3 regions of the Nocardia sp. NPDC059180 genome follow, and region 1 is predicted to be linked to each of the others. Evidence: riboswitches for the same ligand, from Rfam matches in the RefSeq annotation. Region 1 holds a riboswitch; each other region holds the start of a gene.
The links. A riboswitch is a leader RNA that binds a small molecule or an ion and turns the genes downstream of it on or off. The one in region 1 is predicted to bind cobalamin.
Positions count from the first base shown of each region.

Region 1 (10,415 bases):
CCGCCGCCGACCTACCCGACAACCTGCATTCCCTGCGCAGCCGCATCGAGGCCGCGGTACCCGTGGGGTTCCACGGGCACGACGACCCGGTGAATGTCGGCAGGATCGGTGCGGAGGTCTCCGCTCTCGGTGCGAGCACCGCGACGCTGCGTTCGGGGTGGGATCGGTTCTGGGGGTCGTTCGCGGACCTCGATAGGAGCGTGTGGTCGCGTGAGTCCAAAGCTCATAAGCAGATGGGAACGCTAGGCCAAGGAAATCACTTTATTGAGCTCTGCTTGGATCAGGACGACGCGGTATGGATCTTGCTGCATTCCGGAAGCCGGAATATCGGCAAGGAACTCGCCGAGCGGCATATGGCTGCAGCTCGGGCGCTGCCACACAATGTCGGCCTGCCGGATCGTGATCTTGCAGTATTCCTTTCGGGCACTCCGGAAATGGACGCCTATCGCCGCGACCTAACCTGGGCCCAGGAATATGCCGCCCGCAACCGTGCGGTGATGCTGGCATTGGTGTGCCGCGCAGTCCGCGACGAGTTCGCCGATCGCTCGGTCCGGTACGATGCGCCGATCTCATGCCACCATAACTATGTGGCCGAGGAGATCATCGACGGCATGCCGATGTTGGTGACCCGAAAGGGCGCCGTACGGGCAGGTAAGGGTGATCTCGCGTTGATCCCCGGATCGATGGGCACTCGCTCATATGTCGTGCGGGGCAAGGGAAACCCGGACTCGTTCCAGTCCGCCTCGCACGGCGCGGGGCGGCGGATGAGCCGTACTGCGGCCAAGAAGCGGTACAGCGTCGCCGATCTGATCGCCCAAACCGAAGGCGTCGAGTCCCGCAAGGACGCCGGTGTCGTGGATGAAATCCCCGCCGCCTACAAGGACATAGACGAGGTCATCGCCGCCCAGCGTGACCTGGTCGACGTGGTGGCGACCCTGCGTCAGGTGGTCTGCATCAAGGGGTGAGCTACGCTCCAGCCGAGCCACTGCGGTTCGGCCGGAGATGCGGGCATCATTCGGAGTTCGAGACCCCCGTGGTACCCATTCTCAGCTTCATCTGCCGGAGCCTACATTTGCGAACCGATACGCTGGACATGGTGCGTCCCAAGATCTCTGCGGCCATCGTCTGCTCGTGAGTCAAAATGATCTCATCGTCGTGAGCTGTCCACGCCCGCCTCGTCACACCGTATCGACCGGCTTTCTCGGCAGCGGGAGCCCAGGCGGCGACCTTCGTCGCGGCCGCTCGCTTGCGATCAATGCTGATCACTCCAGGTGAGTACCACACCCACGCCGCGAGCTGGGCTGCCGCAATGTTCTTCACCATCACATTGAAGACCCCGTCCCGTTTGTTGCGCCTGGCCGTTCTCGTCACCCCACAGACTCGTTTTACTATCCAGCAAAAGAACTCGGCTGCTGCAGCGCTGGAAGTCACGAAGCTGATGAATGGTTCACCCTTACAAGTGAATCCGACCGAGCCGTCCCCGTCGAGCAGTCCGCGCAGATAGTCCGGTTCGGCAAACGGTTCGCCCGGTGGCTGAATAATCCCCGACTTCGGGCCTACGGACACACCCAGGCTTGCTATCGACCGCCGTACTTCCTTATCGAAGAACCACAAGGTGGCCGTCTGATGGTTTTCCGCGAAGTTGGTTGTGCGAGTTCGGTACTTGATGGACGAGTAGCAAGGGAGAATCTCGGCAATGCGCGCCAGAATTCGCTCGTCTCGAATCGCCAATTCGAGCGAAACCCTCCCTTTGGCTTCGATACTTCCCTCGTGCGATCCGTCGGTCTGCAATAGTCCGATCATGTACGCCACACCAGGCACTGTTGGGTCAAGTGCAGGCAAAATTCCCCCTAAAGCGCAAACTCAACGGCGCCATCGTTATCCGTTATCGGCTATCGCAGTTCGGAACGCAGAAAGGCAGGCGCGATCTCAGCCTTATGATGTGCTGTTACGAGATACCCTCGCACACAAGAATACCCGTGCGCAGAGAGCCGCGCTATAGGTTGGCCGACGTGCCGTTCCGTCGCTTCGGACTCACTTCACGTCACGGAACTACCGCACCCTGATACTTGTGAAATGTCGCAGCAACCTGCGTCAAGTGCTCTGGGTCAAAGAGCGAGAAGCTCCCCCGACCGGGCCGTATAGGTCCAGCCGGGAACCGCTCAGCGGCGTTTGAGGGTCGCGACCACTCCCGCGCCGAACAGCAGGGTTCCGACGATGAGGACCATTCCGCTGACCAGCCAGGCGTGTAGGGCTACGTGGAGTTCGGCGGTGAGGACGGGTATGTCGCCGATGAGGCGGAAGGTGTCGTCGGGGAAGAGGATTTGGATGATGCCGGGGATGATGCCCCAGATCAGGCCGGCGATCATGGTCGCCGCAGGTGAGTACGCGGCCAGTACCGCCACCAGGAGCAGCAGGATCGCGCCGAGCACAGATTGACCGGGTGCGCTCCAGCGGTCGACCGAATCCCACCATCGGCTGGTGGTCAGCGAGCCGTGTGCGGCGATTCCTATGCCGATCGGCGTCACCACCAACCCGACCACGGTCCCGATCAGAGTGCGGCCGAACGAGCCACGGTTCTGGAACTGGGCTCCCGGCGGCGACCACCCCGCGGGCGACTGGAAATTATCCGGCATCACGTCCTCCTACCAGGTCCTACGAGCCCGGTGGCCCCTCGTCATCAACCTCATTGTCCCCAGGAGTACCCAGATCCGCCCGTTACGGCTCGGACTCGCAGCCCTCCCGTGATCTTGTCGGCGGGTTGGTGCACCATGGCCCTCATGAACACAGCTGAGGGGACGACAACGACGGGTATCGACGTTGCCGGGCTGCGTGAGCGGGCCGAGGGTCTGCTGCGGGAGCTGGCCGGTGGCGGGGCGCGGTTGCGTGAGGACCAGTGGACCGCGATCGAAGCGCTGGTGGTGCACCGGCGGCGGGCGCTGGTGGTGCAGCGCACCGGCTGGGGTAAATCGGCGGTGTATTTCATCGCGGCGAAGCTGCTGCGTGCGGCCGGGCGTGGTCCGACGGTGATCGTGTCGCCGCTGCTCGCGCTTATGCGCAATCAGGTGGCCGCTGCCGAACGTGCCGGGGTGGTGGCGGCGACCATCAACTCCGGCAATGTCACCGAATGGGACGATATCCATGCACGGGTCGCCGCAGGTGAGGTGGATGTTCTGCTGGTGAGTCCGGAGCGGCTGAACAATCCCGACTTCAGGGATCAGGTGCTACCGAAACTCGCTGCCGACGCGGGCCTGGTGGTGATCGATGAGGCGCACTGTGTCTCGGATTGGGGCCATGATTTCCGGCCCGACTACCGACGTATCCGCACACTGATCGCCGACCTCGGGTCCGATGTGCCGGTGCTGGCCACCACCGCCACCGCCAACGACCGTGTGGTCACCGATGTCGCCACCCAGATCGGCACCGACACCCTGGTGCTGCGCGGCACCCTCGATCGTGAATCGCTGCATCTGTCGGTGGTGCGCTTCGACGACGCCGTCGAGCGCACGGCGTGGCTGAGCCGCCATCTGGGTGAACTGCCCGACTCGGGAATCATCTACACACTCACTGTCGCCGCCGCACAGGATCTGGCCGACGTGTTGAACTCGCACGGGCACACCGTCGCCGCCTACACCGGGCAGACCGATCCGGCCGAGCGCGAGATGCTAGAGGCCGCGCTGCTGAACAACGAGGTCAAGGCGCTGATCGCCACCTCGGCTCTCGGTATGGGATTCGACAAGCCGGACCTGGGATTCGTGGTGCACGTCGGTGCGCCTTCTTCCCCGATCTCCTACTACCAGCAGGTCGGGCGTGCAGGACGCGGCACCGAGCGCGCCGAGGTCGTGCTGCTGCCCGGCCCCGAGGACGCGCGCATCTGGAGCTACTTCGCCTCCGTCGCTTTCCCCAGCGAGCACATCGTGCGTTCGGTGCTCGCGGCGCTCGACATCGACCGTCCGCAGTCCACGGCTGCCCTCGAGCCGTTGGTCGAGTTGAACCGGTCGCGGCTGGAGATGGTGCTGAAGGTGCTCGACGTCGACGGTGCGGTGCGGCGAGTGCGCGGCGGCTGGTTGTCCACGGGCCAGGAGTGGGCCTATGACACCGAACGCTACGAGCGGTTGGAGGCGGCCAGGTCCGCCGAGCAGCAAGCGATGATCGACTATCAATCGACGACCGGATGCCGCATGGTGTTCCTCCGCGGCCAGCTCGACGACCCGGGCTTGCAGGCCGCGGCACCCGGCACGGCCGATTGCGGCCGCTGCGACAACTGCACCGGCACACGTCCGGACACCGCCGTCGACGCCGACGAGGTTGCCTCCACCCGTGCCCGCCTCGATCGCCCCGGCATCGACCTGGCGCCGCGCAAGATGTGGCCGACCGGGATGGCCAAGCTCGGTATCCCCTTGTCCGGCAAGATCTCCGGTGGCGCAGAAACCGGCCGGGTGCTCGGCAGGCTGAGTGCGCTCGGTTGGGGGCAGCGATTGCGGGCCCTGCTCGACGGCCCGGATGGGCCCGTTCCGGACGCGGTGGTTCAGGCGTGCATCGCCGTACTGCGCGACTGGGATTGGGATACCCGGCCCACCTCCGTACTGGCCTTGGAATCGCCGACGCATCCGGCGCTGGCCGCAAGCGTCGCGGCCCGGCTCGCCGAGATCGGCAAACTCCGCGACCTCGGCACGATGCGAGTGCGGCCCGACCGGCCACCGGTGTCCGCGGTCAATTCCGCGCATCGGGTCGCTGCCCTGCACAACCTGTGGGAACTACCAGATCTCGGGGAGATGGACGGCCCGATCCTGCTGGTCGACGCCCTCACGGACTCCGGATGGACCTTCACCGCTGCCGCACATCAGCTACGCGCTGCCGGAGCTCCGGCAGTGCTGCCCTTCGCGCTCGCCATCCCGACCTGAGGCAGCGATTCTGACCCCCCATCGAGCCGATGGTTCCAGCACAGTTCTGGGGCGCGGCGTGGTTCGCCCGGACGATCCTCGCAGCACACGTTATGGTCGGGAACGTGGCCAGCAGCAAGGGGGCGGCTATCGAGCTCGATGTCGGGGACAGGCTGGTTCGTGTCTCCAATCCCGATCGGGTCTACTTCCCCGAATCCGGTGCCACCAAGCTCGACCTGGTGCAGTACTACCTGAGCGTCGGGGACGGGATCGTCAATGCGCTTCGGGATCGGCCGTGCATGCTGCACCGGTTTCCGAAGGGGCTGGCCGGCGACAAGGTGCATCAGAAGCGGTTGCCTGCGGGGGCACCGGATTGGGTGCCGACGGTGCGGGTGTTCTTCCCTCGCTATGGTCGGCATGCCGACGAGCTGTGTGTGTCGGAACTCGCGGATGTTATTTGGGCGGTGCAGATGTCGACGGTGGAGTTCCATCCGTGGAATTCGCGTCGCGCCGATACCGAACGTCCGGACGAGTGGCGGATCGATCTGGATCCGATGCCCGACTGCCCGTGGTCTCGGGTTCAGCACGTGGCCGGTGTGGTGCATGAGGTGCTCGACGAGATCGGGGCGGTGGGCTGGCCGAAGACCTCTGGCGGGCACGGGCTGCACGTCTACGTCCGGATCGCGCCGGAGTGGGGATTCCAGGATGTCCGGCGTGCCGCGCTCGCTTTCGCCCATGAGGTCGAGCGGCGCGCACCCGATGACGTGACCACCACCTGGTGGCGTCGGGATCGCGATCCGAAACTGCTGTTCGTCGACTACAACCAGAACGCCCGCGACCACACCATCGCCGCCGCGTACTCGGTGCGCGGAGTGCCCGAAGCCACCGTCTCCACCCCGGTGACCTGGGACGAGATCCCCGATATCCACCCGCGCGATTTCACCATCGCCACCGTGCCGTCCCGCTACCAGCAGCTCGGAGACCTGCATGCGGGCATCGACGACGCCGTCTTCGAACTGGACAGCCTGATCGAGTGGGCCGACCGGGACAAGGTCGAGCTGGACGAGGACGAGGACTGACCGGAGCCTGGCGCTCGTCGAGTACGTTCGGTCCGAAGACGGCCGAGGTGAGCGAAGGAGGTCCGAGGATGAGCGGCACAGACGTGGCGATCGCGATCGGCCCGGGCGAACAGCCGATACTCGAGCAGGCGGTGACCGAGGCCGGCGCCCGCATCGTCGACTTGGCAAACGCCCGCGCCCTGGTCTGGAACGGACCGCCGACACAATTCCCGGACCGGCTCCCTTCCGGTATCGAATGGGTGCAACTCAATGCGGCCGGCGTGGAGGACTGGTTCGACGCCGGTGTCTTCGACCGGTTCCCTCGGGTCCGATTCACCTCCGCCGCAGGCGCATACGCCGCTAGCGTTGCCGAGCACACGCTGATGTTGCTGCTGGCCGGAGTGCGTTATCTCCCGGAGCATCTGCGGGCCGCGAGCTGGCGGCAGCGGGAGTTCTTCCCGCATGTCGGTTCGCTGCGCGGCGCCACCGTCGCCATTGTCGGGGCGGGCGGAATCGGACGCGCGCTCATCCCGATGCTGACGCCGCTGGGCGCACAGATCATCGCGGTCAATCGTTCCGGACGCCCGGTCACCGGGCCGGGTATCACCGATTCGGTGGAGACGGTGCGCGCCGACGATCTCGCGAGCGTGTGGTCCCGCACCGATCATGTGGTGATCGCGGCCCCGGCCACCGCCGAGACCCGGCATCTGATCGGCGCGAAGGAGTTGGCGCAACTGAAGCCGACGTCGTGGGTGATCAACGTGGCGCGCGGCAGCCTCGTCGACACCGATGCCCTGGTCGAGGCGTTGCGCACGAACGCTATCGGCGGCGCGGGGCTCGATGTCACCGATCCCGAACCGCTACCAGACGGTCATCCGCTCTGGAATCTTCCCAATGCCATTGTCACCCCGCATGACTCGAATCCACCGCAGCTGCGCATGGCGGCATTCGCCGAACACGTGACCGACAACGTCACCCGTTTCGAAGCCGGTGCGGACCTGCTTGCACCGATCGACCCGCAGCGCGGTTACTGACCTCACGCGGCGGCGACCAGCTTGCTCCCACCGCGACCACGCGACCGCTCGCGCCCGGCCGCTCGCCGACCCGACGGGAGGGCATCGACCGGAGTCCGCGATCACCATCGCTCCCGACTTCGATGACACGCGGCGGTGTCCGGCGCATCGGCCGGTGGGCGCTACACTCGGGCGGTCGACGGCCGTGGCGCCCGCCGGTCCGGCGCGGGTGGGGTTTGCGAGGGAGGTGCAGCGATGCCGAACTACCGCATCGACGATCTCGCGCGCGCCGCAGGCACCACCAGCCGCAATGTCCGCGCCTATCAGGAACGCGGGCTGCTGCCGCCGCCGGTCGGCAAGAACGGCCGCGCCAGCATCTACGACGACACCCACCTGGAACGGCTGCGGTTGATCGACTCGCTGCTGCAGCGCGGTTTCACCACCGCCCATATCGCCGATTTCATCACTAGCTGGGAGACCGGCAAGGATCTCACCGAGGTGCTCGGGCTGCAGCACGCGGTGACGGCGACTTGGGCCAAAGATGAGCCGTTCGAGGTGTCGCGGGAGTTGATCGGCTCTATCCTCGGGCCCGATACCGATGACCTCGTCGAGCAGTTGCGCCGGATGGATCTGGTCCGCATCGAGAACGACACCGTCGTCTTCACCGACACCCAGCTGCTCACCTCCTTCGCCGAACTCGACGAATACGGGCTCGACCTACGCACCCTGATCAGCGTGCACACCCAGGTCGCCGCTCACATCGACGACATCACCAAGATCATGATCACCGCGGCGCGCAAACACATCGTCGACGAGCACGGCCCCGGCTGGCTACCGGAAACCAGCGAGGAGATCGCGCAGACGACGGCCATGCTCAACAAGATGCGCGAACTGAGCGTCGCGTCGGTGCACAGCACTCTGGCCCGCTCCCTGGACACCAATCTGCGCCGCGAACTGGGTGAATACCTCGAAACCGCCGCCGATCGCGATCGCAAACGCACCCCGGCCAACTCCGACGAATCCGAGAGGCGCCGGTAGCCCGAGCCCCCCACGGCTACGCGGTGTTGGCTAGCATGAGCTCGAAAACCCGCGGTGGGAGCCAGGAAGCCGGTGCGAATCCGGCACGGTCCCGCCACTGTTATCGGGGAGTCGGCCCCAACGACGACCACGGCCGCAAGGCTGGAAGGTCGGGGCCCGCGTCGATCCGGGAGTCAGGAGACTGACCCGCCGCGGAACACCACCACGGGGCGAGGACCCCGGGGGCGGCCATTCATCCGCGTCGTCACCACCGGCGGCCGGTCGGCGACTCGTGCACCACGCGGCAATACCGCGCCACGCACCCCGCGAATGCTGTTCTCGTGTCCCACCTTCGACGCGAGAGGAACGACATTGCCGGATACGAGGGTCACCCGCGTCGAGATCACCCGCCGTAGTTTGCTGACCGGGCTGCTCGCCGCCGCCACCCTGCCCGCGATCGCCGCGTGCGCTCACGCCGGTTCCGCGAATACCGGTGCCGGACCGACAGTGACCGACTTGACCGGCCGCACTGTCGTCCTGCCGGGCCCGGTGCGCCGGGTCGTCACGATCCCCATGCCCGCCGCCTCGATGATGATCGCGGTGGCCGGACGTCCGGATGTGCTTGCGGGCATGAACGCCGCCTCGGCGACCGCCATCCGTGACGGTTTCCTCGGCGAGGTGCATCCGCAGCTGCTGTCGGTCCGCACCGATGTGGCCGGCGCCGAGTTCGCGCCGAATGTGGAGAGCATCCTCGCCGCCGAGCCGGATGTGGTGGTGCAGTGGGGCGATCGCGGTGCGGGCATTCTCGACCCGCTGCGCAATGCGGGCTTGACGGTGGTGTCGCTCACCTATGGCACGCAAGAGGATCTGGAGGGCGCCGTCGCGCTGTACGGCGAACTGCTCGGCGCCACCGACCGCTCCGCTCGGATCGTCGACGGCATGCGTCAGCGGCGCGACCGGCTGACCGAGCGCCGTCCGGTGGGTGCGCCGCCGTCGGTGCTGTACCTGTTCGGCGATGCGGACGGGCTGCACGTGGCAGGCGCCGGGTCCTACAACCATTTCGTCACCGAACTGGTCGGCGCGCGGAATCCGGCCGCCGCGATCGCACAGCAGCGCGCCGTCGTCGGAATAGAGCAACTGCTGGCTTGGGACCCCGACATCATCCTGGTCGGCAATTTCGGTCCGACGCTGCCGGAGGACCTCTACGGCAACGCCGCGCTGGCGAGCTTGCGCGCGGTGCGGGAGCGTCGCGTCTACAAGGTTCCGCTCGGCGGCTACCGGTGGGACCCGCCCAGCCAGGAGTCACCGCTGATGTGGGAATGGCTCGCCGGGCTCGTGCACGGCACGGGTGCGCCTGGTCTGCGTTCGGAGGTCGTGCGCGACTATGGGTTCCTGTACGGCGCTGAACCCAGCGATGCGCAATTGGACACGATCTTGCAGGTCCGCGCCAATGCCGAATCGCGGGGCTATGCAGATTTCGGCCGCTGAGCGGGCGCCGCGGCAAGCGGGCAGCGACCCGCGGAAACGACGTCGCGCCGCCACGATCTGCCTGCCCTTGGCCGTCGTCGCCATCGGGATCGCCGCACTCGGAGTCGGCCGGTACTCGATCGGAGTCGTCGATGTCACCCGGATCCTGCTCGGCCAGGTGCTGCCGTTGGATCCGAGCTGGTCGCAAGCTCAGGAAGCGGCGGTGCTGCGGGTGCGCCTGCCGCGAGTGCTGCTGTCGATGCTGATCGGTGCGGGATTGGCGGTGTGCGGGGTGGTGTTGCAGGCGGTGTTCGGCAACCCGATCGTGAGCTCGCAGATCATCGGTGTCTCCTCGGGTGCGTCGTTCGGCGGCGCGCTCGCGATCGTGCTCGGGCTCGGTTCGGCGGCACTGGTACTGGGCGCGTTCGGTTTCGGCCTGGTGGCTCTGGTCGCGGTGTTCCTGACCAGCCGCACGCGCGGGCCCGCACCACCGTTGACGATCGTGCTGTCCGGAATCGTGGTCGGCGCGTTCTTCTCCGCGCTGGTCTCCCTGCTGACCTATCTCGCCGACCCCTACGGTGAACTGCAGTCGATCGTGTTCTGGCTGCTGGGCAGCCTCGCGACCGCGACCTACGGCAAGGTGGCGATCGCCGCGGTGCCGGTACTGCTCGGTGGGGCCTTGATCTGTGCGTTGCGCTGGCGGATCAATCTGCTGTCCCTCGGCGATGACGACGCGGCCACGCTCGGTGTGCGTCCTGCCCGGTTGCGCTGGACGCTGCTGGTGGCGGTGGCCGCCATCGTGGCGGGCGCGGTCGCGGTCAGTGGGGTCATCGGCTGGGTGGGGCTGGTGGTACCGCATCTGGCGCGGCTGTGGGTCGGCCCCGACCATCGGTTGCTGATCCCGGTGAGTATCGGTCTCGGGGCCGCCTACCTCACGGTGATCGACACCGTCACCCGCAACCTCGGGGCCGCCGAGA
Region 1 covers NZ_JBHZBU010000006.1:341,269-351,683, reverse strand. Annotated here, with positions in the region: gene ACFXNW_RS20885 (RtcB family protein) at 1-965, shown strand, start outside; gene ACFXNW_RS20880 (hypothetical protein) at 1,012-1,812, opposite strand; gene ACFXNW_RS20875 (hypothetical protein) at 2,163-2,636, opposite strand; gene ACFXNW_RS20870 (RecQ family ATP-dependent DNA helicase) at 2,772-4,904, shown strand; gene ligD (non-homologous end-joining DNA ligase) at 4,997-5,962, shown strand; gene ACFXNW_RS20860 (D-isomer specific 2-hydroxyacid dehydrogenase family protein) at 6,031-6,975, shown strand; gene ACFXNW_RS20855 (MerR family transcriptional regulator) at 7,210-7,992, shown strand; cobalamin riboswitch at 8,055-8,176, shown strand; gene ACFXNW_RS20850 (ABC transporter substrate-binding protein) at 8,344-9,459, shown strand; gene ACFXNW_RS20845 (FecCD family ABC transporter permease) at 9,440-10,415, shown strand, end outside.

Region 2 (10,415 bases), on a different contig from region 1:
GTTGAGGATGCACATGACCGTGCGCATACCGCGCTCGTCGGGCTCGGAGATCGCTTCCAGGCCGATGAGCAGGGTGACACCCTTCTCCAGCTGCACCCGATGTTCCTCGCCGCGGCGCAGACCGTAGAAGAACTGGTTGGCCGACAGGCCGGTGGTGTCGCCGTACTTCTCCCGATGCGCCAAGAACTCGGCGGTGGGTGCGGGGAACAGCAGCCGGTTCAACGTCGCCCGGCGTTGCGCCGAGCTTCCGGCCAGCCCTGCCTCGTCCTCGGCGGTGAGCGGGGTTTCCGGCTTGGCGGCTCCGCGCCCGGCCAGCGCCTTGGTGCGGAACGGTTCGGGCCAGCCACCGGCAGGGGTGCCGAGTTCACCGCGCAGGAACCCGATCACCGAATCCGGGATGTCGTAGCGACCGGGGTCGGAAGCGAAATCGGCAATGTCGACGCCGGTGCCGACGAGAGCCAGCGCCAAATCACCTACCACCTTCGACGACGGGGTCACCTTCACCAACCGGCCGAGCAGGCGGTCGGCAGCCGCGTACTTCGCCTCGACCTCCTCGAAGCGATCGCCGAGGCCGAGCGCGATGGCCTGCTGACGCAGGTTCGACAGCTGACCACCGGGGATCTCATGGGTGTAGACGCGTCCGGTCGGGGCGGGCAGCCCGGATTCGAAGGGCGCGTACACCTTGCGCAGTGCCTCCCAGTACGGCTCCAGATCGCAGACGTTGCGCAGGTCGAGGCCCGTGTCGCGGGGACTGTTCGCCGCGGCCGCGACGATCGCCGACAGCGCGGGTTGACTCGTGGTGCCCGCCATCGCGGCACTCGCGCCGTCGACGGCGTCCGCGCCTGCCTGCCAGGCCGCCAGGTAGGTCGCGAGCTGACCGCCAGGGGTGTCGTGGGTGTGCACATGCACCGGCAGGTCGAAGTTGCTGCGCAACGCCGACACCAGGGTGGCCGCGGCCGGTGCGCGCAGTAGACCGGCCATGTCCTTGATCGCCAGCACGTGCGCACCGGCGTCCACGATCTGCTCGGCCAGCTTGAGGTAGTAGTCGAGGGTGTAGATGTTCTCGTCCGGGTTGGACAGATCGCCGGTGTAGCTCATCGCGACCTCGGCGACCGCAGTTCCGGTCTCGCGCACCGCATCGATGGCGGGACGCATCTGATCGACGTTGTTGAGCGCGTCGAAGATGCGGAAGATATCGATACCGGTCGTGGTGGCTTCGGCGACGAAGGCCCGGGTCACCTTCTCCGGATACGGCGTGTACCCGACGGTGTTGCGCCCGCGCAACAGCATCTGCAGACAGATATTGGGGACGGCCTCGCGCAGCGCCGCCAGCCGCTCCCACGGATCCTCGTGCAGGAAGCGCAGCGCCACATCGTAGGTGGCACCACCCCATGCCTCGATCGACAGCAGTTCCGGCGTCAACCGGGCGACATGCCCGGCGACCGCGAGCAGCCCGCCGGTACGCACTCGGGTGGCCAGCAGGGACTGATGCGCGTCACGGAAGGTGGTGTCGGTAACCCCGACCGCGTCCTGTTCACGCAGCGCCCGCGCGAAACCCTCGGGGCCAAGCGTCAGCAGCCGCTGCCGCGAGCCGTCCGGCGGCGGCACCGACAAATCGATGGCGGGCAGCTTGTCGTGCGGGTAGACCGCGGTCGGGCGTTCACCGTGCGGCTTGTTGACGGTGACGTCGGCCAGGTACTCCAGGATCTTGGTGCCACGGTCGGCAGACCGGCGCAGATCCAGCAGCTGCGGACGCTCGTCGATGAACGACGTGGTAACTCGGCCCGCCCGGAAGTCCGGATCGTCGAGCACCGCGAGCAGGAACGGGATATTGGTCGTGACGCCGCGGATGCGGAACTCGGCCAGCGCGCGGCGGGCCCGCGCGACCGCGGTCGGGAAGTCGCGTCCACGGCAGGTGAGCTTGACCAGCATGGAGTCGAAGTAGGCGCCGATCTCGGCGCCCAGATTTGCGCCACCGTCGAGACGGATACCGGCGCCGCCCGGGGTGCGGTAGGCGGTGATCCGGCCGGTGTCGGGGCGGAACCCGTTGGCCGGGTCCTCGGTGGTGATCCGGCACTGCATGGCCGCGCCGCGAATGGCGACGGTGTCCTGACTCAGGCCCAGATCGGTGAGGGATTCACCGGCGGCGATGCGCAGCTGCGACTGCACGAGGTCGACATCGGTGATCTCCTCGGTCACCGTGTGCTCGACCTGGATCCGCGGGTTCATCTCGATGAAGACGTGCTTGCCGCGCTCGTCGAGCAGGAACTCCACGGTGCCGGCGCAGCTGTAGCCGATCTGACGGGCGAAGGCCACCGCGTCGGCGCAGATCCGTTCCCGCAGTTCGGGATCGAGGTTCGGGGCGGGCGCGAGCTCGATCACCTTCTGGTGGCGCCGCTGCACCGAGCAGTCGCGCTCGAACAGGTGCATGACATTGCCCTGGGTGTCGGCCAGGATCTGCACCTCGATGTGGCGCGGATTCACCACCGCCTGTTCGAGGAACACGGTGGGATCGCCGAAGGCCGACTCGGCTTCGCGGGAGGCGGCCTCGATGGATTCGCGCAGCTGCGCGGGCGCGGCGACCCGGCGCATACCGCGACCACCGCCACCGGCGACGGCCTTGACGAAGACCGGGAAGTCCATCGATTCGGCTGCCGCCAGCAACTCCTCGACGTTTGCCGATGGTTCGCTGGAGTTCAGCACCGGAAGTCCGGCCGCCTTGGCCGCGGCGATGGCGCGCGCCTTGTTACCCGCCAGCTCGAGCACCTCGGCGGAGGGGCCGATGAAGGTGATGCCCTCGCGAGCGCAGGCGGCGGCGAGGTCGGGGTTCTCCGACAGAAAGCCGTACCCGGGGTAGATGGCGTCCGCGCCGGCCGTCTTGGCCGCCTCGATGATGGCCTCGATGGACAGATACGCCCGGACGGGGTGGCCTTCCTCGCCGATCTGATAGGCCTCGTCCGCCTTCAGGCGGTGGACCGAGTTGCGATCCTCATGCGGGAAGACGGCCACGGTCCCGATGCCGAGTTCGTAGGCCGCGCGGAAGGCGCGGATGGCGATTTCGCCGCGGTTGGCAACCAAGACTTTCGAGAACATTGGCTTAACGTACCCGCCGCCACCGCGTGGTTCGACACCGAAGTCCACTTCGCAGGAATCTTCACAACTAGGTATGGCACGGTTGCGAAGTTGCGTTCATCGGGCCGTCACATCTCACCGGCCTGCGCGCCGAACCGTGCGCAAAGCTGACCGCCGTAGTTACTGGCGGGTTACCACCACCCCGGGTACGGTGCCGCCGGCCCCCGCGCAGTTGCCCAGCCGAGGCGCCCATCAGCAGCCCGCGCTCTTCGCCGGTCAGCCCCCGGGACATTCGGCCGGCCGGGCGAGGCGAATCAGGGTCTCGGGCGGTCGGCTCACCACTCGAATGCCGCCCGGACTATCGTGGGCACTGCAGCTGGTTCGCCGGCCGGACGACAAGGAGCCCCGAACGTCCGCCCCGGCGTCGAAGCCCGCCACCAGGCGGGCGAGAGGGAACCCGGTGGAAATCCGGGACTGTCCCGCAGCGGTGAGCAGGAACGACCGCCGTCATCAGCACTGGGCACACAGCCTGGGAAGCGACGGCCAGTAGGTCGGCCGAATCGGCCGGTGCCCGCGAGTCCGAAGACCTGCCCGTTGTGCCGGATACGCCGTATCCGGCGGCCATCGCCTCGTGGATCGGGCGCCGCCACCAGTGTTGACATTCGACCCGGCCGGGTGGCCGGGTTCATCGGGGTCTCATCGGTGTCCGCGCACCCGAAAACGGCATTGGCTGTCGAACTTCAGCACTGGAGAACACCGTGACTGCACTTTCGCCAAGCCCGTTCACCGCAACGGTTCTCGGACTTCCCCGGGTGGGGCCGCGCCGGGAACTCAAACGCGCCACCGAGTCCTACTGGGCCGGTCGCATCGACGCGGACCAATTGCATGACACCGCCCGCGAGCTGCGCCGCGCCCAGTACGCCGAATTGCTCGCCGCCGGACTGGATTCGATTCCGGTCGGCACCTTCTCCTACTACGACCAGGTGCTCGACACCGCGGTACTGCTCGGCGCGCTGCCGCCGCGGGTCGCTGGGATCGAGAACCCGCTGGATCGCTATTTCGCCGCGGCGCGGGGCAACGACTCGGTCGAACCGCTGGAAATGACCAAGTGGTTCGACACCAACTACCACTACCTCGTTCCCGAAATCGGTGCCGAGACGACGTTCTCGTTGCACCCCAAGGCGCTGCTCGACCAGCTGCGCGAGGCAATCGAACTCGGGGTGCCCGCCCGGCCGGTCGTCGTCGGGCCGATCACCTTCCTGAAGCTGGCCAAGACCAGCGGTGCGGCCGCACTCGACCGCGTCGGCGAGCTGATTCCGCTGTACCGGGAACTGCTGGGGCTGCTCGCCGACGCAGGCGCGAGCTGGGTACAGATCGATGAGCCTGCCCTGGTCACCGATCTGACCGAGGACGAGCTCGCGGTGGTGCGGCAGGTGTACACCGAGTTGTCGGCGGCCCAGCGCCGTCCGGCCGTGCTGGTCGCCACCTACTTCGGCACGCCCGCCGGTGCGCTGGCGACATTGGCAGGCACCGATATCGAAGGCATCGCCGTCGACCTGACCTCGGGTACCGATGTCGCCGAGGTGGCGGCGGTGCCCGCGCTGGCGAACAAGCTGCTCGTCGCCGGTGTGGTCGACGGACGCAATGTGTGGCGCACAGATCTGGACGCCGCCCTGACCACTCTCGGCACCCTGCTCGGGTCCGCGGGTTCGCTCGCGGTGTCCACGTCGTGCTCGCTGCTGCATGTGCCGTACTCGCTGGCGGTCGAGACCCGCCTGGACGACGCACTGCGCTCGTGGCTGGCATTCGGCGCCGAGAAGGTCGCCGAGGTGCGGCTGCTCGCGACCGGTCTGAGCACAGGCACGGAGGCGATCGCCGACGAGTTGGCCGCCGCGCGTGCGGCATCGGCGAGCCGCAAGGCCGACCCGCGGATCAGCAACGCCCAGGTCCGCGCCCGCCTCGACGCACTCGGTCCCGACGCCATCCGGCGCACTCCGGCCGAACAGCGGCGCACCCTGCAGCAGGAGCGGCTGCAGTTGCCCCCGCTGCCGACCACCACTATCGGCTCGTACCCGCAGACTTCGGCGATCCGGCTGGCGCGCGCGGCACTGCGCTCGGGTGAGATCGACCAGAGCGAATACGAGCGCCGGATGCGTGATGAGATCGCCGATGTCGTGGCGTTGCAGGAGAAGCTGGAGCTGGACGTGCTGGTGCACGGCGAGCCCGAACGCAACGACATGGTGCAGTACTTCGCCGAGCAGCTCGACGGGTTCGCGGCGACCGATCTGGGCTGGGTGCAGTCCTACGGCACCCGGTGCGTGCGCCCGCCGATCCTGTTCGGTGACGTCAGCCGTCCGGCGCCGATGACCGTCGACTGGATCAGCTTCGCCCAGTCGCTGACCGAGAAGCCGGTCAAGGGCATGCTTACCGGTCCGGTCACCATTCTGGCCTGGTCGTTCGTCCGTGACGACCAGCCGCTGGGAGATTCCGCGCGGCAGGTGGCGCTTGCCATCCGGGACGAGACGGTGGATCTGCAGGACGCGGGCATCAGGATCGTGCAGGTGGACGAGCCCGCGCTGCGCGAGCTGCTGCCGCTGCGGGCCTCCGATCAGCAGGCCTATCTGGACTGGTCGGTGCAGGCGTTCCGATTGGCGACCTCCGGTGTCGCCGACTCCACCCAGATCCACACCCATCTGTGCTACTCGGAGTTCGGTGAGGTGATCGACGCGATCGCCGGCCTGGATGCCGACGTGACCTCGATCGAAGCGGCGCGCTCGCATATGGAGGTGCTCGATGATCTGAATGCCGCCGGATTCGATCTCGGTGTCGGGCCGGGTGTCTACGACATCCACTCGCCCCGGGTGCCCGGTGTCGAGGAGATCACCACCGCCCTGCGTGCGGCGCTGAAAGCCGTTCCCGCCGAGCGCCTGTGGGTCAACCCCGACTGTGGCCTGAAGACCCGCGGCCCAGTCGAGGTGGAGGCGTCGCTACGCAATATGGTCGCCGCGGCCCGCGCCGTGCGCTGATCAGCACGACCGGATGAACGAAGCTGGGCCGCACCTCACAGGTGCGGCCCAGCTCCGCTTTCCCCACCCATCAACTGCACACCTCTCAACCCTCCGTCTCTCCCGCAGCCCCCGGCTCCCGTCTCCTCCCGCGCTTCTCCACACACCCCTGACATCGCCGCGCCACCCGCAACACCGGCCGATCCCGCGACTCCGGCGCCACCACCCCACGCCACACCGCCCGGCACCCCTGATTCCGCTCCATGCGCCTACCCCTCCTCACACATCACAGTCATCGTTTCGCCAGGTTGGACGACCCGGGCAAGGATTCGGTTCCCCCTTATTCCAAGAACTTTCAACACACCGCACGACACGCCGCGGAATGTCGAAATCGTCGAGAATCACCCCCATATGAGCAGGACCGGCCGTCCCGCTGCACAGGCAGCGTGACGGCCGGTCCGGGTGCGCGGAATCAGGCGACGACGAGTTCGCGTTGCTCGACGCCGACGTACTCCGACAGCGGACGGATGAGAGCGTTCGACTGCGCCTGCTCGATGATGTGCGCCGTCCATCCGGTAATGCGGCTCATGACGAAGATGGGGGTGAACATCTCGATGTCGAAGCCCATCAGGTGGTAGGCAGGGCCTGCCGGGAAATCCAGGTTGGGTTTGATGCCGGTGGATTCGGCCATGGTGCGTTCGAGTTCGGAGTACATGCGCAGCCATCGGCTATCTCCGGTCACCTCGGCCACCTCATCGAGCGCGGCCTTCATGGTGGGGACGCGGGAGTCGCCGTTTTTGTAGACGCGGTGGCCGAAGCCCATCACCTTCTGTTTGTTCGCAAGTTTGGTGTGCAACCATTCCGCGGCCAGTTCGGGATCACCGATCTCGAGCATGGCGTGCATGACGGCCTCGTTGGCGCCGCCGTGCAGTGGACCCTTCAACGCGCCGATCGCGGCGGTCACGGCGCTGTAGATATCGGACTGGGTGGAGGTGACCACCCTCGCCGCGAAGGTCGAGGCATTGAAGCTGTGCTCGGCGTAGAGGATCAGTGAGATCTCGAAGGCTTTGACGATCCGCTGATCGGGCACCTTCCCGAAGCACATGTTGAGGAAGTTCTCCGCGAACCCCATATGCGAATGCGGCGCAATCGGTTCCAGGCCACGCCTGCGACGCATATCGGCCGCGATCACCGTCGGTAGCACAGCGGTCAGCCGCAACGCCTTGACCAGCAACACCTTCTCGTCCGCGGCACCGGCGAGGTCCTCGACCGGATCTTCGGACCCGAGGTAGCTGACCACCGTACGCACCACATCCATCGGATGGCAGCTGTCGGGCATTTTCTGCACCAGCGACAGGATCGACCGATCGGCGCGCCGCTGCGCGCGCTCGCGCTGGCACAGCAGTTCGAGCTGCCCTGCGTTCGGAAGCTCGCCGTACCAGAGCAGATAGGCGACCTCCTCGAACGAGCACAGCCGCGACAGATCCTGAACGGCATAGCCGCGATAGGTCAGCGAATTGGTCTCGGGCACCACCTTCGAGATGCTGGTGGTATCCACAACCACACCCGCCAGCCCCTTCTTGATCTCGGTCATATCGATCACTCACTCACGGTGAAGTTGAAAATTCCGGCATCGAAATCGTTGTAGCGCTGGTAGTCCAGCAGTTCGTAGAGCCGCGAGCGGTGCTGCATGCTGTCGATCAGCCCCGACTGCGTTCCGGTGGCAGCGATCTCACGCAATCCACGTTCGGCGGCGAACATTGCCAGCCGCAACGTCGTCACCGGATAGATGACGGCGTTGAAGCCGATCTCTTCGAGCGTGCCTGCCGAAATCAGTTCGGATTTGCCGAATTCGGTCATATTCGCCAGCAACGGAACATCCACCGCCGCACGGAACTTCGCGAACTCACCTTCGTCTGCCAGTGCTTCGGTGAAGATCAGGTCGGCGCCCGCGTCGGCGTAGGCTTTGGCGCGATCGATGGCCGCGTCCAGCCCCTCGATGCCACGGGCATCGGTGCGCGCGCAGATGACGAAGTTCGGATCGCGCCGCGCCGACACCGCCGCCCGCAGTCTGCGCACCATCTCGTCGCGCTCGACCACCGCCTTACCGTCGAGATGGCCGCACCGTTTCGGATTCACCTGGTCCTCGATATGGCAGGCGGCCAGGCCCGCGTCCTCGAGCAGGGTCACCGTGCGGGCGGCGTTCATCGGCTCACCGAACCCGGTATCGGCGTCGATCAGCACCGGCAGATCGGTGACGCGGGCGATCTGCTGTCCCCGCCCGGCCACCTCCGTCAGGGTGGTCAGCCCGATATCGGGCAGCGCGAGCTCGGCGGAGACGACCGCGCCCGACACGTAGACGCCTTCGAAGCCGACCTCTTGAATCAGCTTGGCGACCAGCGGATTGAACGCGCCGGGCATCCGCTGAATCCGGTTCGAGGACAGACCGGCCCGCAAGGCGATCCGCTTGCCGGCCGCGCTGGTCGCCGCCGCGATGAGCCCGCTCATCAGAACACACCCTCGGGGATGGCAGGACCACCGGCGAGCACCTGGTCGGACACGGTGAAGGTCAGCTGGTCCAGCTCACCGGCGGCCAGTTCCGGCGCCCGCTGCGCCACCTCGAGGAACCTGCGCTGCTCCGCGGCGTCGAGTACGCCCTCGGCCAGCACGGTGAACTTCTCGATGTACTGCTCGCGGACGAACGGCCGCGCGCCCAACGGATGCGCATCCGCCACGGCCAGCTCGTCGGTGATGGTCTCACCGCTCTTCAAGGTCACCACCGCGCGTGCACCGAAGGCCTTCTCGTTCGGGTCGGTGGAGTGGTAGCGACGGGTCCATTCCGGATCCTCGACGGTCGAGATCTTGTGCCACAGTTCGACGGTGTCGGGCCGCTGCGCGCGTTCGGGCGCGTAGGAGCGCTCGTGGTGCCAGGTGCCGTCCTGCAGCGCGACCGCGAAGATATAGGGCACGGAGTGATCGAGGGTTTCCCGGCTGGCCTGCGGATCGAACTTCTGCGGGTCACCGGAACCGGTGCCGATCACCACGTGGGTGTGGTGGCTGGTGTGCAGCACGATCGAGGCGATCTGATCGAGATCACCGATCTGCGAGCGCATCCGGCGGGCCAGATCGATCGGCGCCTGACTCTGATATTCGGCCGAGTGCTCCTTGGTGTAGCTGTCGAGGATGGCCAGCTTCGGCTCGCCGGGGCCGGGCAGCGGCAGCTGGTATTCGGCATCGGGTCCGCCGAGCAGCCAGGCGATGACGCCGTCGGCGCCCTCCCAGATCGGCGAGGGCGCACCCTCACCGCGCATCGCGCGATCGACGGCCTCCACACCCATCTTCCCGGCGAAGGCAGGCGCGTAGGCCTTCCAGCTCGAGATCTCGCCCTTGCGCGACTGCCGGGTCGCGGTGGTGGTGTGCAGCGCCTGGCCGATGGCCTGGTAGATCGTCTCGGCATCCAGTCCGAGCAGGGTGCCGAGACCGGCCGCGACAGACGGGCCGAGATGGGCGACATGGTCGATCTTGTGCTCGTGCAGGCAGATTCCGCGCACCAGATCCATCTGGATCTCGTAGCCGGTGGCCAGCCCGCGGATCAGATCCGCGCCACTGCGGCCGGTGTGCTGGGCGACGGCCAAAATCGCCGGGATGTTGTCGCCCGGATGGGAGTACTCGGCAGCCAGGAAGGTGTCGTGGAAATCCAGTTCGCGCACCGCGACGCCGTTGGCCCACGCCGCCCACTCCGGCGACACCACGCGATCGGAGGGCAGACCGAACACCGTCGCGCCCGCACGACCGGCTCGCGGCTGATACCCCGCCGCCAAGGCTTGGACCCGCGCCGAGGACACCGGGCGACGCACCAGCGAGGCGGCTGCCACCGCGGCGTTGTCGATGATCCGGTTGACGATCATCTCCCGCACCGCATCGGTCACCTCGACCGGATCGGTGGCGACCTCGGCGATCTTGGTGGCCAGATGCTCCGCGCGCGGGAAGTCTTCCGCGGATCCGCGAGCGCGTACGATGTTGGTCTTCATGCGTCCTCCGCACTGTGGGCGATCTCTTCCGATACTTCGCACGCTACGCAGACGTAGCCTTCGGCAAAACACCTTGCACAGGTGGATTTTTGTGGGTAACAACCGGCATTTTTGCGATGTTTGCGAAGATATGGGAGTACGATCGCTCGCCGTGCGAAAGATGTACGCCGGGGCCCGGCTGCGACGGCTGCGTGAGGAACGGCGAATGACCCAGGCCGCGCTCGCGAAATCGCTGGACCTGTCGCCGAGCTATCTCAATCAGCTCGAGCGCGACCAGCGTCCGCTGACCATCCCGGTCCTGCTCAAA
Region 2 covers NZ_JBHZBU010000003.1:361,503-371,917, reverse strand. Annotated here, with positions in the region: gene ACFXNW_RS12105 (pyruvate carboxylase) at 1-3,093, opposite strand, end outside; cobalamin riboswitch at 3,521-3,661, shown strand; gene metE (5-methyltetrahydropteroyltriglutamate--homocysteine S-methyltransferase) at 3,831-6,098, shown strand; gene ACFXNW_RS12095 (bifunctional 2-methylcitrate synthase/citrate synthase) at 6,550-7,671, opposite strand; gene prpB (methylisocitrate lyase) at 7,677-8,585, opposite strand; gene ACFXNW_RS12085 (MmgE/PrpD family protein) at 8,585-10,108, opposite strand; gene ACFXNW_RS12080 (short-chain fatty acyl-CoA regulator family protein) at 10,260-10,415, shown strand, end outside.
Region 2: linked by a shared signal. The riboswitch ahead of metE (5-methyltetrahydropteroyltriglutamate--homocysteine S-methyltransferase) and the one ahead of ACFXNW_RS20850 (ABC transporter substrate-binding protein) in region 1 are both predicted to bind cobalamin.

Region 3 (10,415 bases), on a different contig from region 1:
GAGCAGGGCGTGCGCGAGCTGCCGCAAGGCCCCGGTGATCTGCGCCGGGGCCAAGCCGCGTGCGCGTTGCTGCTGATAGACCTCGGCGGCCAGCGGGGCGAGCAGTGGGTCGATCAGCGCGTCGGGGTTGTCCAGCTCGGCCGCGCGTAGCAATGCCCGCACGTGGGCGAACCAGAACCCGTAGGCGCCCGTGCCGAATCGCGCGCCGCCGGTTTCGGCGCCGAGCACCAGCCCCGAGTGGTTTTCCAGGAGTTCGACCATGGCCTCGTAGAAGGCGGCCAGCCGTTCGGCGGGGGCCGCGCCGGGACCGAGTGGTGGTTCGCCGCGCAGTAATCGTTGCTGCAGTGCCCGTTCATGTTCGTCGAGCAGGGCGACGGCGATCGAATTCGTGTCCGGATACCGGCGATACAGGGTGCCCCGGCCGACGCCTGCGGCCTTGGCGATGTCGTCCATCGTCACCGTGCGCGGGTCGCGATCGGCGAAGAGTTCGGCCGCAGCCGCGAGCACCTTGGCCCGGTTGCGTGCGGCATCGGCGCGCTCGACGGGCGCTTCACGGGGGCGGCCCATACCGATGGTGAGCAGGTCGGCGGGGGATTCCATGACGACGACTGTATCCGACGAACCAATAAGTGGACAAGCTGTCCACTTATGTTCTACAGTCGCTCTCAGCAAGAAGCGGACGCAACGTCCGGTTAATGGGAGGAATCCGATGACCACACTGCTGCACCTCGACGCCAGCGCAAGAAGTAAGTCGATCAGCCGTGAATTGAGCGCCGCCTTCGCCGGCGAATGGCGCGCCGGGAACCCGGACGGCGACTACCGCTACCGCGATCTCGCGGTGGATTCGGTGCCCTTCATCGACGAGGGTTGGACCGAAATCTGCGATCTGGTGCTCGCTGAGGGAAGTACCGATCTGGAGCGGATCGGAGAATTGGTGCGCACACCGGCGCAGCGCGCGGCATGGCAGATCGCCGGCCCGCTGCTGGAAGAACTGCTCGCCGCCGATGTCGTGCTCATCGGCACTCCCATGTACAACTATTCGGTCCCGGCCGCTCTCAAGGCCTGGATCGATCAGGTGGCGTTTCCGCGAATGTCGCTGGGGCAGCGGCGATTTGTTGTAGTCGCTGCGCGCGGTGGCGCGTACTCGCCCGGTTCACCCAAGGCCGAGTTCGACTACCAGGAACGCTATCTGCGCGATTTCTTCGCCGGTCATTTCGCGGTGCGAGACGCGGTGTTCGTCAACGCGGAACTGGCCAATTCCCGGCTCGATCCGGTGATGGCGCATCTTCGCGCCGAGCATGAACAGTCCTATGACCTCGCCCTGGCAACGGTGCGCGAGCTGGCCGGGGAGTACTGACGATGAGCTGGTTGATCCTAGGATTCGCGGGACTGGTGGAGATCGCCTGGTCCCAGAGCATCAAGCCGACCGAGAACTTCACCCGCCCACTGCCGACGCTGCTGTGCTTCGTGCTCGGGGCGTTCGCGGTCTACCTGTTGTCGCGGGCGATGCAGTCGCTTCCGGTCGGCACCGCGTACGCGGTCTTCACCGGCATCGGCGCGGTCGGTGCGATCGTGCTCGGCATGGTCGTGCATCGTGATCCGTTGAGCGCGGGCCGGTTTCTGGCGATGTCGCTGATCGTCGGCGGAATCGTGCTGGCCAAGGTGACCAATCCCGGCTGATCGCCGACCGGTCCGGCAAACGGTTCGACGGTTCCGCGAGCGCGGGTAAGGTCGGTCTGATGGTCGATCAGCACGTGCGTTTTCCGGACCTGTCGGCACGGCCTTATGAGCTCACCGTCGAGCGTGTCATGGCCGCCTCACCGGCATTGTTGTACCTGGCTTTGACCCAGGGCTTCGATATCTGGTTCGCGATACCCGATTCGGTCCGCATGCGTCCGCAGGTGGGTGAACCCTTCTACTTCGAAGCCGACAATCAGGGCACGCCCGTGCCGCATTACGGCCGCTTCCTGCGGCTCGAGCCCGACCGGCTCGTCGAGCTGACCTGGGTCAGCGGCGAGGGCGGCACCGAGGGCGCGGAGACGGTGGTGCGGATGGATTTCGTCCACCAGCCACGAGGTATTCGAATCAAGCTGCGGCACAGTGGGTTTCCGAACAAGGAAGCCTGTGATCGGCACCGCGCCGCCTGGCCCGCGGTGCTGGAACAGCTGGACAAGCGAACGGCTGCCGCGAGTTGAGCTCTGCGGGTAGGTTCGAGCCGGAACCCTCGCAATTTCGATAGTGGAAAGGACTGTGATGCCTACACGTACCGCGCGCACCGCATGGACCGGCGGCCTGCAGGACGGCACCGGACAGGTCGAGCTGGCCAGCTCGGGTGCAGGCAAGTACGACGTGTCGTTCCCGAAGCGCGCCGCCGACGCCGCTGACGGCACCACCAGCCCGGAGGAGCTGATCGCCGCGGCGCATTCGTCCTGCTACGCGATGGCACTGTCGGCCGAGATCGGCAATGCCGGCGCGACGCCGCGCAGCCTCGACGTCACCGCCGATGTCACCCTCGGCCCGGACCCGGCAGGCGGCTTCCGTATCAGCGGAGTGAAGATCACCGTCCGTGGTCAGGTCGACGGTCTCGACGCCGCCGGTTTCATCACCGCCGCCGAGGCCGCCAAGGCAGGCTGCCCGGTCAGCAAGGCGCTGGCCGGCGTCGACAACATCACCCTGGACGCCGCACTGGAGTCCTGAGACAGAAAAAGGGCGGTGCCGGTCATGCGACCGGCGCCGCCCTTTCTGGATTGCGGGTCAGGCTGCGGCAGCCGCCTCCGGCACCGCAGTACTGGTGCGGTTGGCGAATTCGGTGAGCAGCGCATAGCCGAGGCCGAGGCAGGCCCACAGCGTCGTCGATACCGCGAGGGAGGACACCCGGAACTCCCAGAGCAGACTTGCCGGGAAGTCGGCGCCGACCTCGTTCACACCGGGGAGCACGATGTAGCCGATCGCGGTGAGCAGCACGAACGTGCCGACACCGGCCGTCAGCCGCAGCGTATCGAGCCGACCGGCGAGCAGCTTCCACACATACACTCCGGCGCCGACCGCGACCAGGCCGAGCAGCACCGCCGCCACCCACAGCAGCGTCCGGTCGTTGATCGTCTCCGGATCGCCGACGGCAGGCGGATTGGCCGGGTACTTGAAGAACGGCACGGCGATGATCGCGGCCCAGCCGCCGATGCCGAGTCCGAGTGCGAGTTTCGGCCCGGACAGCGCGGTGTAGCGACGCGCGACATGAGCGACGGCGGCGAAGATCGCGCCGAACGCCAGACCCGCGAGGCCGAGCGCGAGGAATTGGCCCGCCTGCTGGCCGGAGCGGCTGACCAGCGGTTCTTCCTCGTCGCCATGGCTGTGTCCACCACCGCCGGCCGCCTCGCCGTGCGCCGATTCGGCGGCCGCATTGGCCTCCTCGATGGCGATCGCGGCTTCGACCTTGGGTTCGCCGACGAAATAGCCGACCGTGCCCGCCAGCAGACCGGCGATCAGACCGGCCAGCAGACCACGCAGCAACAGGGTGCGCAGAGTTCCGATCAGTGGCACGGAAGGCCCAGTAGGTGACGACCGTCGTGCATCAGCTCATGCATGTACATCCCGCTGCGCGAGATGGCACCCTGATCGAATCCGACCAGGTACAGCGTGAGCAGCGCGAGCAGTACGACACCGACCGTGATGAGCACGGTTGCCAGGGAATCGGTGACCCGGGCGGATGCGCCAGGGGAGTGCACGATGGCCATTCCAGTCCTCCTTGGGAAACTCGCGTCCCGTCGAGTGGTCGCGGAGGTGCCGGTGTCTGGCTTTTCCGGCACCGAACTCGGTGGCTGGAACACAGTGGCGCGACCGCTCCGGAATTGCACCGGATTACCGCGTCACCTTCGCGTTTGTCCTTCGAACTGTGACACCCCACAGCGGCCGTCGTCAATACAGCGTGGCGACGGCGGCCGTTGCGGGATGGTCTCAGCCGGCGGACGAGGCCTTGCCCGTGACGTCGAGGACGACCTCGAATTCGAGCAGCGAGGCACCAGTGGCGACCGGCTTGGTCTGCTGGCCCGCGTGTGCCTCGCGGGCCGGTCCATCGCGCCATGCCGCGAAGGATTCTTCCGAATCCCACTGGGTGACCACGAAGTAGCGGTTCTCGCCCGCGGTCGGCCGCAGCAGCTGGAAGCCGAGGAAGCCCGGCGAGTTCTCCACCGCGTGCGCCCGATGGGCGAAGCGCTTCTCCAGCTCGGGGCCCGCGCCCTCGGGAATCTCGATCGCATTGATCTTCACAACAGACATGCCTCGATTGTGCACCTTCCTCCTGTGCGGACCGGCGGGTGCGATCGGTATCACCGGCCGGTGCGGCACAATCGCGGACGTGTTGTACGACGAGGGCGGGACGGGCACGCCGCTGGTGCTGCTGCACGGCCTGATGGGTAGTGCCCGCACCTGGAGTGATCATCTGGATTGGCTGCGCGGTTTCGGGCACGTGTACACCTTCGACGCGGCCGGGCACGGCAGGCCTGCGCCCGCCGAGCTGAGCACCGAGGCATTCGTCGCCGATCTGGCCGCCGCGACCGAGCCCATCACCGAGCCGATGGTGGTGATCGGGCATTCGATGGGTGGGCTGCATGCCTGGATGTTCACCGCGCAGTTCCCAGAACGGGTGAAAGCGCTGGTGGTCGAGGATATGGCCCCCGATTTCACCGGCCGCACCGCCGCGCACTGGGCGGCCATGATCGAGGCCTGGCCGCAGCCGTTCCCGGACGAGGCCGCGGTACTCGACTTCTTCGGCCCGGTCGCCGGACGCTATTTCCTCGCCTCGTTCGAGCGCGGCCCCGACGGCTACCGCCTGCACGGCTCGGTGTCGACGTTTCGCGATATCTCCGAGGAGTGGGGGACCAGGGACTTCTGGACTCAGTGGCGCACAGTTCGCGTGCCCGCACTGCTGCTGGAGGGTGAGTACACCATCACCCCGCCGGGGCAGATGCGGGCGATGGCGGCCGTGCACCCCGGGGCCGAGTATGTGCTCATCCCCGATGCAGGGCATCTGGTCCACGACGATCAACCCGGTCGTTATCGCGCCGAAGTGAGCCGGTTCTTGAACCGCGTTCTCGCGGTCGCTGGCAGCGACGAAGGTGTGATCAACGGCGCGTAAGCGGGTCGAGTTCGCGTAAGTGGCTCGAGTTCGCGTAAGTGGGTCGAGTTCGCGTAAGTGGGTCGAGTTCGCGCCGCCGCATGAATATCAACGTCGGCAACGCAGAGGGCCGTGCCCGATCAGCTGCCGGGTTCGACGTGCCCGGTTTCGCCGGCCAGCGCGAACAGCCCGTCGGCCGTCTGCTCGATCAACCCGTCGACCAGCAGGGAATCCAGAGCGCGATCGCGCTGGCCTGGATCGCGGGTCCAGGCCATATCGAGCCGCACCCGTTCCACCGGCCCGGACGAATCACGCAACACGTCCATGAGCCGTCCTCGGGCCTGTCGATCGGTTCCCTCGTACTTCTGCGTCCGCCGCACCACCTGCGACGCAGGCCTGCCCGCCTCGATCCACGCGCACCGGGGCAGCGGGCAGTCGTCGCAGCCGGGGGTGCGTGCGGTGCAGACGAGCGCGCCCAGCTCCATCAGCGCGGCGGAGAACGTCGCGGCACGGGGGACCGGCTCCGGCAGCAGCGCCTCGGTCTCGCGCAGATCCCGTGCCGACGGGTTGCCCGCGTCAGCGCGGCCGTGCACGGCGCGGGCGACCACGCGACGAACGTTGGTGTCCACCACCGGGACTCGCTGCCCGTACGCGAAACACGCGACGGCCCGCGCGGTGTAATCGCCGATCCCGGGCAGGCCGAGCAGGACCTCGACATCCTCGGGCACCCGATCGCCGTGCTCGGTCGCCAGCACCCGCGCGCATTCGTGCAGCCGCAGCGCGCGCCGCGGGTATCCGAGCTTGCCCCATGCCCGCAGCACCTCCGCCTGCGAGGACGCCGCCATGGCCGAGGGCACCGGCCAGCGGGCCACCCATTCCCGCCAGATCGGCTCGACCCGCGCCACCGGGGTCTGCTGCAGCATGATCTCGCTCATCAGGATCTGCCAGGCGCTCACCCCGGGGTGTCGCCAGGGGAGGTCACGCGCGGTAACCCGGTACCAGTCCAGCAGGGCGTCGGCGTCCACCGGGACATGTACTCCAATCGGCGTCGTTCTCATGTGCTGCTCACCGTGCTCGTTCGGGCCTGGCCAGACGGTGTTTTCGGGTCCGTAACGGATACCGACTCGTCGGTAACACACAATCTGTGCAAAATGGACACATGCCTCAGTCGAACCCGATCAGCGCTTGGAAGTCCCTTCGCAACGGCAACGACCGTTTCGTCAACGGCACGTTGCAGCATCCTAATCAGGGGGCCGCAGACCGAGCCAAGCTCGTCGGAGGCCAGCATCCGACAGCCATCCTCTTCGGTTGCGGAGACTCCCGTGTCGCCGCCGAACTCATCTTCGACCAGGGCCTCGGCGATATGTTCGTGGTCCGCACCGCGGGACACGTCATCGACTCCTCGGTGCTCGGTTCCATCGAATACGGCGTGGAAATCCTGAACGTGCCGCTGATCGTGGTCTTCGGCCACGACAGCTGCGGTGCGGTGAAGGCGACCCTCGACGCCCTCGACGGTGGCGAGGTGCCGGGCGGGTTCATCCGCAGCATCGTCGAGCGCGTGACCCCATCTGTCCTGCTCGGCCGCCGCGAAGGTCTGTCCAGCGTCGACGAGCTCGAGGCGCGCCACGTGGTCGAGACCGCCGACCTGCTGCGTCAGCGCTCCTCGATCATCGCTGACCGGGTCGCGAGCGGCCAGCTCGCGATTGCCTGTGTCACTTACAAATTGGCCGACGGCGAGGCGAAGCTGCACGGCTCGATCGGCGATATCGGCGAGGTCGCCTGAGCCGCGAACGCTCGTATTTGCCCAGCTCCTGGGGTGTGAAGGGGCCTGGACCGACACGGTTCACGCCCCGACACGCCGTGCCCCTGAGTTGCTGTGCCGAGCGGTGCGCTTACCGTTGAGTCGTGCTGGAACCGAACGGACCGCTGCCTCCGGAGATCTATTGGCGGCGTCGTGTTTTTGCCATCGGCGTACTGGTCGTCGCGCTCGTGCTGGTGATCTGGCTGGTGGTCGCGGTATCGCGCGGTGGAGATTCGCCCGGCGATACGACGGCGGCGGCAACGTCGTCGACGGAGACGAACAAGCCCGCGGGTCAGGCTTCGACCAAGAAGGAATCGTCGGCCGCGCCCGAGTCGAAACCGTCCGAATCCGCGACGCCGAGCAGTGGTGCGCCGGTCGCCGCGGGCCAGTGCTCGGACCAGTCGCTTGCGGTGAAGGTGACCGTCGCCCAGCCCACCTACCGGGTCGGTGAGCAGCCGGTATTCGGCATCGTGATCACCAATATCTCCGCCGACGCCTGCACCCGCGATATGGGCTCGGGCCTCCAGCAGGTCTCCGTGCACACCCTCGACGGTCAGCGCAGGCTGTGGGCCAGCACCGACTGCTACCCGGACGGCGAACCGGACCAGCGCACGTTGAAGCCCGGTGAGCAGGCGGCCTTCACCGTCACCTGGACCGGCAACACCTCCCAGCCGGAATGCGCGGGGGAGCGGTTGCAGGTCCCGGCCGGCGCGTACAACGTCGTCGCCCAGCTCGGTGCCATTCGCAGCGCCGCGGAGCCGTTCAACATCGCCTGAGGGAGCGGCTACCCCTTGCCCTTACTCAATCCGGCCAAGCGGATCGCCCCGCGCAGTGACGTCACTTCGATCAGCTTCATCGGCGACGACTTCGCGTCCGTCCCCGGCGGCACGATCGCGGTGGTGAATCCGAGCCGCTCGGCTTCGGCGAGGCGGCGGGCCGTCGCGGTGACCCGGCGGACCTCACCGGCGAGACCGACTTCACCCAGGATCACCCAGCCCGGCTCCAGGGCGGTGTCGCGGGCCGAGCTGGCGATGGCCAGCGCCACCGCGAGATCGGCGGCGGGCTCGATCAAACGCATGCCGCCGACGGTGGCGGCGTAGATGTCCTGCTTGCCCACATAGAACCCGCAGCGGCTCTGTAGTACCGCCAGGATCATCGCCACCCGGTTGTAGTCCAGCCCGCTCACCGCACGCCGTGGTGCGGGCACCTGGGTGTCGACGGTCAGCCCCTGGACCTCGCCGACCAGCGGACGCTTACCGTCGAGCGCCACCGTGACCGCCGTGCCCGGCACCGAATCGGTGCGGTGATGCAGGAACAGCCCCGACGGGTCGGCGACGCCGGTGATGCCGTCGTCGTGCAGTTCGAAACAGCCCACTTCGTCGGCACTGCCGAAACGATTCTTGATCCCGCGCACCATGCGCAGCGTCGAGTTCTTGTCCCCTTCGAACTGCAGCACCACATCCACCAGATGCTCCAGCGTGCGCGGCCCGGCGACCGCGCCGTCCTTGGTGACGTGGCCGACCAGCAGCACCGCGATGCCGCTGGCCTTCGCCAGCGCCGTCAGCGACGCCGTCACCGCGCGCACCTGAGTGACGCCGCCGATGACGCCATCGGTGTCCGGGGCGAGCATGGTCTGCACGGAATCGACCACCAGCAGCGTCGGACGCACCTGCTCGACGTGCCCGAGCACGATCGACAGATCCGATTCGGCCGCCAGATACACCCGCTCGTGCACCGCGCCGGTCCGGTCCGCGCGCAACCGGACCTGCCCCGCGGATTCCTCGGCGGTCACGTACAGGGCCCGCTCGTCGCGGGCGGCAGCCCAGCGATGGGCGACCTCGAGCAGCAGCGTCGACTTACCGACCCCCGGCTCACCAGACAGCAGCACCACCGAACCGGCGACCACACCGCCGCCGAGCACCCGATCCAGTTCCTCGACGCCGGTGGACCGGGCCGCGGTGAGCTGGGAATCGATCTGCGAGATGGGCGAGGCCGCCGTAGTCGGCAGCATGGCCCGCCGCCCGGCCGGTGCGGCTACCGCGGGCGCAACCTCTTCCACGGTGCCCCACGCACCACAGTCGGGGCATTTACCCACCCATTTGGCCACCTCGTGCCCGCATGCGGAGCACTGGAACACCGGCTTGGTCTTTGCCACACGCGCACCTTACGCATCGGGACCGACAGAGCAGAACGGCCGCCACACCCGCAGGTGCGACGGCCGTTCTGGAGAACTGGGGAGCTCAGTGCCCGCCCGTGGCGCCGCCTTCGCTCGCCTTGGACAGGTCCGACTCGTGACGCTCGGCCACGGTGCCCGCGTCGACCGGCACCTCCATCTGCACGGTGCCGTTCTCCTTGAAATCGAATGTCACGGTGTAGGTCAGGCCGGGGACGATGTCCTTGGTCAGGCCGGTGATCTCGATCTTCGCCGGATCGGCCTCGGGGTCCTCGCCCTCGGCGGCGGGCTGGTTCGGCGCCGCGGTGGTGGTCGGCGCGGCGGTGGTGGTGCCGTGCTCATCCGAGGAACCGTGCTCGCCGGACGCGGTGGTGGTGGCGTCGGCGCCCTCGGCGACGACGGTCTGCTGCGGCTGCAGCTTCACCGTCGACCCACCTTCGGGCGCGGTGATCTTCACTTCGCCCAGATCGGTGCTGATCTTGGTGAGCTCGTCGGCGGTCGTCGCACTGTTGTTGACGAACGACAGCGCGAGCAGTGCCTTACCGCCCTCGACGTTGGTGTGCTCGCCGCTGCCGGGGAAGACGATGTGCACATTGCGCAGCGAGATCGAGCCGACGTCGGCGTGGTTGCCGTTGATCGCGGCCACCTGGTCGGCGGTCTGCGAGATCTGGCCGGCGCTGCAGCCGGTCAGGGCGAGCGCCGCGCCGGCCGCGAGGGCCGCAACCATCGTCATGCGACGCCGCGGGGTCGTACCTGCCGCCGGGGCGGTCACAGCTTTCAGGGCAGTCACGGGTTGTCCTCCATGTCGAGCGGGCTCACTCCAACTAGGGACTGTAGTAGTTGCCGCCGCGAACCGGGCGCGCGGGGAGTGGGTGTTGGCGTTCGGATTGTCGGCGCGCTCGCGTGTGCGCGCCCCGGATGCGCGCGAAGGCGACGCGCGGAGGGGTTGTCTCGGGGTGGTCACGATTCACGGTTTGTGCGCGCGGGCGCGCGCAGTGCTACTGTCCCGCTGGGTTTCCCGGCGCGGAAAGTGCCAGGAGATAACTCGTTCTGGCACAACGTAATGCACATCCCCCAGATTCTGTCAAGCCCCAGGGTTGGCCCGTTGTGGCCCTGACCTGCACAGTTGATCGCGCCGTTATCGAGCCGCATGTTAAACTGTGAACATCGAAAGGGGCACGGGACACATGATTTTTAAGGTCGGAGACACCGTCGTTTACCCCCACCACGGAGCGGCGCTGATCGAAGCAATCGAGACTCGCACCATCAAGGGTGAGCAGAAAGAGTATCTGGTCCTGAAGGTCGCCCAAGGTGACCTGACCGTTCGG
Region 3 covers NZ_JBHZBU010000001.1:795,829-806,243, forward strand. Annotated here, with positions in the region: gene ACFXNW_RS03700 (TetR/AcrR family transcriptional regulator) at 1-600, opposite strand, end outside; gene ACFXNW_RS03705 (FMN-dependent NADH-azoreductase) at 710-1,357, shown strand; gene ACFXNW_RS03710 (DMT family transporter) at 1,360-1,680, shown strand; gene ACFXNW_RS03715 (SRPBCC domain-containing protein) at 1,740-2,195, shown strand; gene ACFXNW_RS03720 (OsmC family peroxiredoxin) at 2,254-2,697, shown strand; gene ACFXNW_RS03725 (CbtA family protein) at 2,755-3,540, opposite strand; gene ACFXNW_RS03730 (CbtB-domain containing protein) at 3,531-3,734, opposite strand; cobalamin riboswitch at 3,764-3,916, opposite strand; gene ACFXNW_RS03735 (antibiotic biosynthesis monooxygenase family protein) at 3,955-4,275, opposite strand; gene ACFXNW_RS03740 (alpha/beta fold hydrolase) at 4,355-5,134, shown strand; gene ACFXNW_RS03745 (A/G-specific adenine glycosylase) at 5,254-6,171, opposite strand; gene ACFXNW_RS03750 (carbonic anhydrase) at 6,273-6,896, shown strand; gene ACFXNW_RS03755 (hypothetical protein) at 7,019-7,690, shown strand; gene radA (DNA repair protein RadA) at 7,699-9,069, opposite strand; gene ACFXNW_RS03765 (hypothetical protein) at 9,155-9,877, opposite strand; gene carD (RNA polymerase-binding transcription factor CarD) at 10,275-10,415, shown strand, end outside.
Region 3: linked by a shared signal. The riboswitch ahead of ACFXNW_RS03730 (CbtB-domain containing protein) and the one ahead of ACFXNW_RS20850 (ABC transporter substrate-binding protein) in region 1 are both predicted to bind cobalamin.